DNA from 3 places in the Chenggangzhangella methanolivorans genome. Region 3 is predicted to be linked to each of the others. Evidence: predicted binding sites of a transcription regulator. Region 3 holds the regulator's gene; each other region holds the start of a gene.
What was found. Region 3 encodes PhoB, which activates phosphate uptake and scavenging genes when phosphate is short. Its sites were predicted from a motif close to TGTCATNNANCTGTCAT; they were not measured.
Positions count from the first base shown of each region.

Region 1: the regulator PhoB is predicted to act here: its motif matches at 2,080-2,096, upstream of ACFOWB_RS14005 (PhoX family protein).
Region 2: the regulator PhoB is predicted to act here: its motif matches at 1,680-1,696, upstream of ACFOWB_RS11335 (YdcH family protein).

Region 1 covers NZ_JBHRXS010000006.1:555,480-558,749, reverse strand. Annotated here, with positions in the region: gene ACFOWB_RS14005 (PhoX family protein) at 1-2,024, opposite strand, end outside; gene ACFOWB_RS14000 (ABC-F family ATP-binding cassette domain-containing protein) at 2,180-3,270, shown strand, end outside.
Region 2 covers NZ_JBHRXS010000006.1:13,193-16,462, forward strand. Annotated here, with positions in the region: gene purE (5-(carboxyamino)imidazole ribonucleotide mutase) at 1-75, opposite strand, end outside; gene ACFOWB_RS11320 (hypothetical protein) at 297-677, opposite strand; gene ACFOWB_RS11325 (hypothetical protein) at 683-1,057, opposite strand; gene ACFOWB_RS11330 (YdcH family protein) at 1,299-1,523, opposite strand; gene ACFOWB_RS11335 (YdcH family protein) at 1,736-1,918, shown strand; gene ACFOWB_RS11340 (ABC transporter ATP-binding protein) at 2,343-3,270, shown strand, end outside.
Region 3 covers NZ_JBHRXS010000003.1:148,177-151,446, forward strand. Annotated here, with positions in the region: gene ACFOWB_RS01095 (M48 family metallopeptidase) at 1-558, shown strand, start outside; gene ACFOWB_RS01100 (type 1 glutamine amidotransferase) at 573-1,286, shown strand; gene phoB (phosphate regulon transcriptional regulator PhoB) at 1,430-2,131, opposite strand; gene phoU (phosphate signaling complex protein PhoU) at 2,176-2,886, opposite strand; gene pstB (phosphate ABC transporter ATP-binding protein PstB) at 2,904-3,270, opposite strand, start outside.

The DNA.
Region 1 (3,270 bases), on a different contig from region 3:
TTGGAGTTCTTGACCGCGATCACCGCCGGACGGGCGTAAGGCTTGTCGTCGGGCCAGCGGCTGATCGTGTTCGGGAAGCCGCCGCCCTCGCCCGGATGCTGGATCGCGGCGAAGAGCGTCTTGAAGTCGTCCGAGAATTCCGGACCGCAGACCTCGCAGCCCTTCGGGCCGGAGAGGAACTGGCGCAGATAGCCGCGGTCCGGACCCTGGGTCGGGACGACGTGGAGCGCGTCGTTCGGATTGCCGATGTCGGCGTTCGAAGGCTGGCCGTCCGTCGCGATCCAGAGATTGCCCTCGCCGTCGAAGGCGATGTTGTCGGGCGAGCCGACCTTGCCAAGCGCGGCCGGATCAGCGTAGCCGGCGAAGAACGTCGCCTTGGAGTCGAGGCCCGGCTTCAGCTGCTTCTGCTTGGTCTTGAGGTCGATCTCGGGATTGCCGCAGAGCAGGAAGATGCGCCACTCGAAGGCGGTAGAGGCGTGGTCGCCCTCGGCCTCGTCGACCTCGATGATGTGGCCGCTCGGGTTGGGAACGCGCGGGTTGGCCTTGACCTCGCCGGCGTCCTCGCGAAGCGTGGTGCGGGCCGAGTTGTTGGTCATGGTCAGGTAGACGCGGCCCGTGACCGGGTTCGGCTGGCAGTCTTCCGGACGGTCCATCGCGGTCGCGCCGACGGCGTCGGCCGCAAGGCGCGTCTTCACCAGGATCTCGCCGTCGTTCTTGAACTGGCCGGCGAGCACCGGGTTGTTCATGGACAGCTCGAGCCATTCGCCCGTGCCGTCGTCATGGAACTTGGCGACGTAGAGGACGCCCTCGTCGAGCAGATCGAAGTTCGCCTTGCGGTTCGTCTCGTCGAATTTGCCCTTCGAGACGAACTTGTAGACGTAGTCGAACTGCTGGTCGTCGCCGGTGTAGACGACGACGCGGCCGTCCTTGGCGAGGATGCAGGTCGCGGCTTCATGCTTGGCGCGGCCGAGCGAGGTGCGCTTCTTCGGAACGAAGGTCGGGTCGTAGGGGTCGATCTCGACCACCCAGCCGAAGCGGTTGGCTTCGTTGGGCTCCTTCACGGTGTCGAAGCGGTCGTAGAACTTCTCCCACTGGCGGCCCGTCGCGCCGGTCGAGACGCCGTAGCGGGCGTGGAGAGCCTTGAGCTCCTCGTTTTCGACGAGGGCGGCGTTGGCGAAGTACTGGTTGAAGTTCTCTTCGCAGGTGAGCCACGTGCCCCAGGGGGTCTTGCCGCCCGAGCAGTTGTTCAGCATGCCGTAGACGGTCTTGCCCTTGGGGTCGGCGCTAGTGCGCATCAGCTTGTGGCCGGCCGCCGGCCCCGTGATCTTCATCTCGGTCTCGGCGGTGATGCGGCGGTTGTACTTCTCGCTCTTCACGACCGACCAGCGGCCGCCCGACTTCTTGATCTCGATCACCGAGCCGCCATGCGCGGCCATCTCGACGTCGGCCTGGAATTTCTTCACGCCCGGCGCGTAGTCGCGGAACATGTCCGTGCCGGTGGTGTATTCGTGGTTGACCGCGAGCAGCCCGCTCTTGTCGTCCTCGAGCGGGAAGTAGCCGACGAAGTCGCAGTTGAAGCCGAACTGCTGCGCCTGGAACTCGGCCGACTGCTTTCCGGCGGCGAACTCCGGCCCGCCTTCGAACAGCGGGTCGCCCCAGCTGATCAGCACCTGGCTCTCATAGCCTTCCGGCACGACGATCGCGTCGGCCTGGGTCGGCTGGATGGGGGTGAAGGAGAGCTTGTCGGCCTTCTTGCCGGCCGCGGCCTCGATCGCGTCTTCGGCGGTCTCGGCCGCCTGCGCCTCGTTCGAGAGGCCCGGCAGCTTGGCGGTCATCAGCACCGGCACGGTGGCGGCGGCGCCGAGCAGGAAGGATCGGCGCTCGATGTTGCGCGCGATGATTTCGCCGAAGTGCTCGTTCTTCGGACGCTCGCCGGCGGCGGCGTGCAGGCCCGGACGGTCGATGCCGGTCGCCTCTTCGTCGAGGATCGGCTCCTCAGCGCGCGGCGCGTTGTGGTCGGTCATTTAGGCAGTCCCCGATGACTTTGGAATTGGAACGGCTCCAATTGCATCGGGGGCCATGTCAGTCGGACGACAACCTGATCACGCTTTCGTAATCGGCGCTCGCGGCGACCCGTCCTCTTGCAGCGCAGCGCGGTCGGCTGCACAAGAACGCCGCCATGATCCACGTGAACGACCTCACCGCCCGCATCGCCGGCCGGACCCTCATCGACGGCGCGACCGTCGCCGTGCCGGAAGGCGCGCGCGTCGGCATCGTGGGCCGGAACGGCACCGGCAAGACGACGCTGTTCAAGCTGATCGCCGGCGACATGCAGCCCGACGACGGCGCGATCACCTATCCGAAATCCGCGCGCCTCGGCCGCGTGGCGCAGGAGGCGCCTTCCGGACCCGAAGCACTCATCGACGTGGTGCTGGCCGCCGACAAGGAGCGCGCGGCGCTGCTCGCCGAGCAGGACACCGCGACCGACCCGCACCGCATCTCCGACATCGTCACCCGCCTCATCGACATCGACGCCTATGAGGCGCCCTCGCGCGCGGCCAAGATCCTGTCCGGCCTCGGCTTCGACGAGGCGGCGCAGCAGCGGCCCTGCTCGGACTTCTCCGGCGGCTGGCGGATGCGCGTCGCGCTCGCCGCGGTTCTGTTCTCCGAGCCCGATCTTCTCCTGCTCGACGAGCCCACCAACCATCTCGACCTCGAAGGCACGCTCTGGCTGCAGGATTATCTCGCCAAATATCCGCGCACCGTCCTCGTCATCAGCCATGACCGCGACCTGCTGAAAGCCTCGGTCGACCACATCCTGCATTTCGAGAACGGCAAGCTGAACCTCTGGAAGGGCGACTACGACCGCTTCGACGCCGCCCGCCGCGAGAAGCTGCTGCTCGACCAGAAGGCCGCCAAGGCCCAGTCGGAAGAGCGGGCGCGGCTCGAGGCCTTCATCGCACGCTTCAAGGCCAAGGCCTCCAAGGCCACGCAGGCCCAGTCGCGCGTCAAGCGCCTCGCCAAGATGCAGCCGATCAACGCGATCGTGGAGCGCTCGGTGGTGCCGTTCCGCATCCCCGAGCCCGAGAAGGAGCTCGCCCCGCCGCTGCTCGCGCTCGACGGCGTCTCGGCCGGCTATGGCGATCTGACGATCCTCAAGAAGCTTGATCTCCGCATCGACCCGGACGACCGCATCGCGTTGCTCGGCTCGAACGGCAACGGCAAGTCAACCTTCGCCAAGCTGCTCGCCGATCGACTGAAGCCGCAGGG
Region 2 (3,270 bases), on a different contig from region 3:
CATCGTCGCCCAGTCGGACTGGCTGCCCATCACGATGGCGACGGGCGTCTGTTCGGCGCGGGCCTCCGCGGCCATTGGTCATGCTCCGGAAAGAGAGGGTTTTTGAGGCGGCGGACGATAGGCGCCGCAGACGCGCGAGGCAAGCGCGCCGTCCGGACGCGCCGACCTTTTCGCCGTCGCGCAGAACGGCGATCCGCCTTCGAGGCCCGCCGAAAGAACAGGGGCGCCTCTGGCGGTCGACGGCTTTGTCCGACTTTGGTCGCCGGGCTAAGCCGTCGGCGCAGCGGAGATCTGCGTCACCGCCCGCAATAGACCAGCACGTTGAAGGGGCGATCCGAGAGCTGGCCGCTCAGGTTGTAGGTCCTGACTAAGATGGAGTCGACCTCGCCGCCATTGTAGACCGATATCGATCCGGGCTCGTCAGGCGCTCCGAACCTGCTGCCCTGGGTCGCGGAAAATGTGCAGTCGTAGATGCTGCGGCCGAAAATGACGAAGTAGAGGCCGGGCCCCTCCCTTCGCGTTGCGACCACCCCTTCTCCGCCGTCGAGTTGGCCGTCCTTGAAAACGCGCGCCGACATCGTGGCGACGCCGAACTGGGCCATCGCCTGCGTGAAGCCGGCGGCCGTCGAAACGACGACCAGCGCGGCGACCAAGCTTCTCTTCGCGAAGGTCGTCATGTCGATCAATCCTGGCACTTCACGAGAAGGCTGAAGTCACGTTTGGCGAGCGCGCCTTTCGCGTCGAAAGTGCGGACTTCGAGCACACGCGGATCGGACGGCGGAGTCGACTTGCCGAGTTCTACGCCGACCGATCCTGCCGAGCGGCCGTGGATCGAGCCAAACCACCCGCATTTGTCGATCTGCCGGTAGAACTCGATCTCGAACACGCCCTTTTCCTTTCTCACGGACGAAACGATTCCGGACGTTCCCCCGATCTGCTTTCCGGCGCTCGAGAAATGGCCCCAAAATTCAGCCGTGCCGGTTCCTTCGCCGGGGCGGGCCGAGGCGGGCAGGGAGACTACGAGCGCGATCGAAGCGGCAAGCGCGATCGACGACAATCTGCTCGACGGCATTTCGCCTCCATGAATACCTTAAGTAGTATTTGGTTAGATAGTCATTAATATGCAGTCGACGCAAGCTCGATTTTGCCGCTGATTGCTTTCCGACGCGACGCAGGAGGAACGATCTTTTTAGTTGATTTAGATCATGTCTGGACGAGCGACGTCATCGCGCCGATCCGCTGTTGCGGAGGACATCGAACGTCGTCGTGGTCGCGAAAGCCCGTCACGCTCCTTGCCCTCAGGCGATGATGTCGGGCGTCAGCCTGTCTTCGAGAAAGATGATGCGGTCCTTGAGGCTCAGCTTGCGCTTCTTGAAGCGCTGGATCTGAAGCCTGTCCCCGGCGCCGAGCTTCTCGAGCGCCTCGATCGCGTTGTCGAGGTCGCGATGCTCTTCGCGCAGCCGGGCGAGCTCCTCCCGGGCCGCCGCTTCCTCGGCCCGCGCCTCGTCGTCCCGCACCGCCATTCGCGCCCCGCCGTTCAACGCACAACTGTCACGCCACGCCGACTATCGCCCGCGGCCCACCGGGCGGCAAGCCGGGGCGCGCCCACGGGGCGTAAACCGGACGGTAAGCCTCCCACGTCGCTGTGAAGAATCGGTAGGCCGATGTGCATCGACAGCGTGACGGGACCGTGACATGATTCCGCTCGTCTATCTGAAACAGGGAGACGTGCTTGATGTCTATCGAGTCGCACATCGCCGAGCTCGAAAAGAAGCATCGCGCCATCGAGAAAGAGATCGAGGTGGAGATGATGCATCCGAACTCCGATGAAGTTAAGGTTTCGTCCCTCAAGCGTAAGAAGCTTCGCATCAAGGACGAAATGGTGCGCCTCAAGTCTCCGGAGCCCACGCTCCACTAGCATCACGCGTTACACAGTTTTACGTGAACTTCGCGCCGCCGGTCTCCTCGATCGGCGGCGTTTTCGTTTGGGCGATATTGCTCTCGCGAGCGTGAGCCGAGCTCGCTTGCGACGCGAATCGGCTACGTATAAACCCGTATCCGCCCGCCGCTTCCGGCGCCTCGATCCTTGGAGGGAGAACGCATGACCACGACCGTCATCGCCGTCGCCTCCGGACGCATGCGCCTCGCCGGCCGATAGGTCCGCGGACCGCGCGGTCCACCGGGCCGCGCCGCAGCCGACGACGTCTCTCCACCGATTTCGACAGTTTCGGGCGTTTGATCGAACGCTGGCGTGCGGCCGCCATCGACGCCGCGCGCCTGACGCTTCGCGCGCCCCCAATCTGGGAGGCGGCCGCCGCTCAAGCGCGGGGCCGCGCCGTTTCATGACCCGATCTCTTCGGACCTCCGGAGCGAGCCCGTTCCTGCGGGTGCTCGGCTTCGTCTTCTCGCACTGGCGCCGCCAGCCGAAACGCCTGGCGCTCGTCGGCGGCGCGATCGCGGCCGCGACCGCCGCCGACCTCGCGATCCCGGTCTTCGCCGGCCGTCTCGTCGACGCGCTCGCCTCGGCCGACCGCGCGGCGGCGCTCCAGGCCGCGCTCGACGCGCTTTGGCTGATCGTCGCGCTGGGCTTTGCGATCGCGCTGTTCCGCCACGTCGCCTTCGAGGCGATCGTGCACATGACCCAGCGCCTGATGCGCGAGGTCGCGGCCGAGGCCTTCGCGCGCGTGCAGCGCTTCTCGACCGACTGGCACGCCAACAACTTCGCGGGCTCGACCGTGCGCAAGATCACGCGCGGGATCTGGTCCATCGACCAGTTCAACGACATCCTGCTGGTGGCGCTCGCGCCTTCGCTCGTCGTCCTTGTCGGCGCGACCGCGATCCTGGGCGCGTACTGGCCGGCCATGGGCCTCGTCACGCTCGTCGGCTCGCTGCTCTATGTGGGCGTGACGGTCGCGGCCTCGCTGCTCTGGGTCGCGCCGGCGGCCCAGCTGTCGAACGCCTGGGACACGCGGCTCGGCGGCGCGCTCGCCGACGCCGTCACCTGCAACGCGGTGGTGAAGGCCTTTGGGGCGGAGGCGCGCGAGGAGGCGCGGCTCGGCTGGCTGATCGGCAAGTGGGGGCGGCGCACGACCCGCACCTGGATGCGCTCGGTCTGGAACAACACGTTTCAGAACGCGGCGCTCGCCGCCTTGCGCGCCGCGATCCTCGGCGTGGCCATCTGGCTCTGGTGGCGCGGCGAGGCGAGCGCGGGCGACGCCGCCTTCGTGCTCTCGATGTTCTTTGTGATCTACGGCTATCTCCGCGACGTCG
Region 3 (3,270 bases):
GACTTCGTCGAGCGCCATGTCGGCTGGATCGAGCAGCGGCTGGCGCGGCTTCCCGAACGGGTGCCGCTCGCCCCGGGCGAGATCGTGCCGTTGCGCGGCGTCGCGCATCGCATCTCGCTTCGCCCCGGCATGCGCGGCCTCGTCCGGATCGAGCCCGGCCAGCGCGGCCGCGAGCCCGAGATCGCGGTCTACGGCCTGCCCGAGCACGCCCCGCGCCGCGTCGCCGACTTTCTCAAGCGCGAGGCGCGCCAGGCCTTCGTCGAGGCGGCGGGCCGCCACGCGGCGGCGCTCGGAGTCACGATCGGCAAGATCGTCATCAAGGACACGACCAGCCGCTGGGGCTCGTGCTCGGCGGCCGGCGACCTCGCCTTTTCCTGGCGCCTGATCCTCGCGCCGACCTATGTCCTCGACTATCTCGCCGCCCATGAGGTGGCGCACCGCCGCGAGATGAACCACGGGCCGCGCTACTGGGCCAATGTCGAGCGGCTCTTCCCCGACTATGAGCGGGCCGAGGCGTGGCTGCGCGCGCACGGCGCCGCGCTGCACCGCTACGGCTGAAGGAAGCGACCGGCATGCGCGTCCTCGTCTTCCAGCACCTTGAGGTCGAGCATCCGGGCTCCTTCCGGGAATTCTGGCGCGACCGGAACGTCGAGTGGACCACGGTCGAGCTCGACGCCGGCGACGAGATCCCGCCGCTCAAGGGCTTCGACCTGCTCGCCGTCATGGGCGGCCCGATGGACGTCTGGGAGGAAGACCAGCACCCCTGGCTCGTCGCCGAGAAGGCCGCGATCCGGCGCTGGGTGGCGGAGCTGAAGCGGCCCTATTTCGGCATCTGCCTCGGCCACCAGCTCCTCGCCGTCTCGCTCGGCGGCGAAGCGAAGATGATGGCCTCGCCCGAAGTGGGGCTCGGCGACGTCAGCCTGACCGATGAGGGGCGCGCCGACCCGCTGTTCGCCGGCCTGCCCGAGCGCGTCCAGACGTTCCAGTGGCATGGCGTCGAGGTGACGCGCCTCCCGGAAGACGCGGTCGCGCTCGCCTCGAACGATGCGGCGGCGGTGCAGGCGATGCGGGTCGGGGCGAACGCCTACGGGGTCCAGTTCCATCCCGAGATCGTCGCCGAGACGGTGGCGGACTGGCGGCGCATTCCCGAATATTGGGCGAGCCTGCAGAAGGCGCTTGGTCCGGACGGCGCGGAGAATCTCGCGGGGGAAGTCACGCCGCTACTTCCGGCATTTCGCGAAACCGCGGCTGCGCTCGACCGCAATCTGACAAAAATCGCCGGCTAACAACAATTGTTTCGCGCCGGCGGGAGCCGTCTTCTCGCGCCTTCGCGCGGGTATGCGGCTGGGCGTGGCGCTCGCTTAGAACGCCACGCATTCCCGGCTGTCGCCGACGTGACGACCGGCGCTTCAGGGACGATCGAAGACCCTCAGCTCGCGCGAGAGAACGTTTCGTCGAACGAGTAGCCCGCGCCGCGCACCGTGCGGATCGGATCGGGCTTGCGGCCGCGGTTCAGCGCCTTGCGCAGCCGCCCGACATGGACGTCCACGGTGCGCTCGTCGATATAGACGTCCCGGCCCCACACGCCGTCGAGCAGCTGCTCGCGCGTGAAGACGCGGCCGGAGGACTGCATCAGGAACTCGAGCAGACGGAACTCGGTCGGCCCGAGATGGACCTCCCGCAGCTGCCGACGCACGCGCCGGTTCTCACGGTCAAGCTCGATGTCGCCGGCCTTCAGCGTCCGCGACACGTGCTCGGGCTTGGTGCGCCGGAGCAGCGACTTCACCCGCGCCACGAGCTCGGGAACCGAGAAGGGCTTCACCACATAGTCGTCCGCGCCGGTGGCCAGGCCCCGGATGCGTTCGCCCTCCTCGCCGCGCGCGGTGAGCATGATGATCGGCAGACGTTCGGTCTCGCGCTTGGCGCGCAGGCGCCGGCAGAGCTCGATCCCCGAGACCCCCGGCAACATCCAGTCGAGCAGGATGAGGTCGGGGGTCGCCTCGGAAAGGCGCACCTCGGCCTCGTCCCCGCGCGCAACGCTGTCGACCTCGTAGCCTTCGGCTTCGAGGTTGTAGCGGAGCAGCATGGTGAGCGGCTCTTCGTCTTCGACGATCATCACGCGCGGGTTCATGCGGCCAGGCCTCTCCTGAGGTCAGTCGGTCGAAGTCGCGAGGGTCAGTCGAAGTCCGCGCTGACGAGGTCGGCCTTGGGCCGGTCTTCGGTCAACGGGACGCCGTGCACGACGTAATACACCGTCTCGGCGACGTTGGTGGCGTGGTCGCCGATGCGCTCGATGTTCTTGGCGCAGAACAGCAGATGCGCGCAGAAGCCGATGTTGCGCGGATCCTCCATCATATAGGTGAGGAGTTCGCGGAACAGCGAGTTATAGAGCGCGTCGATCTCGCCGTCATGCGTCCACACCTCGAGCGCGCGCTTGTCGTCGCGGCGGGTGTAGGCGTCAAGCACCTCCTTGAGCTGCGCGAGCGTGAGGTCGGCGATGTGCGCAACCCCGCCGGCGAGCTTGGGCGGCTGGAACTGGCCGTCGAGCGCGACCACGCGCTTGGCGATGTTCTTGGCGAGGTCGCCGATGCGCTCGAGATCGTTGGCGATGCGCAGCGCCCCCACCACCTGGCGGAGGTCGATCGCGACCGGCGCGCGGCGCGCGATCGTCATGATGCCGCGCTCCTCGATCTCATGCTGGAGGCGATCGATCGCGCGGTCCCACTCGATGACGCGGCGGGCGAGCGGGATGTCGCGGCGAACGAGCGCGTCGACGGACTCGCCGACGAGCTTCTCGCAGAGCCCGCCCATCTCGGCGAGCTTGTCGGCGAGCTGGTTGAGGTCGTCGTCGAACGACGAGACGATGTGGTTGTCGGCGAGCGACATGGCTCTCCTCCTGAAACTCAGCCGAACCGGCCGGTGATGTAGTCCTGGGTGCGCTTGTCGTTCGGGCTCGTGAAGATCTTCTCCGTCTCGCCCGTCTCGACCAGAATGCCCAGATGGAAGAAGGCGACGCGCTGGGAGACGCGCGCGGCCTGCTGCATCGAATGCGTCACGATCACGATGGTGTAGTTGCGTCGGATCTCCTCGATCAGCTCCTCGACGCGCGCGGTCGCGATCGGGTCGAGCGCCGAGCAGGGCTCGTCCATGAGGATGATCTCGGGGCTCACCGCGATCGCGCGGGCGATGCACAGACGCTGCTGCTGGCCGCCCGAAAGGCCGGTGCCGGTGTCGTTAAGGCGGTCCTTCACCTCGTTCCACAGGCTCGCC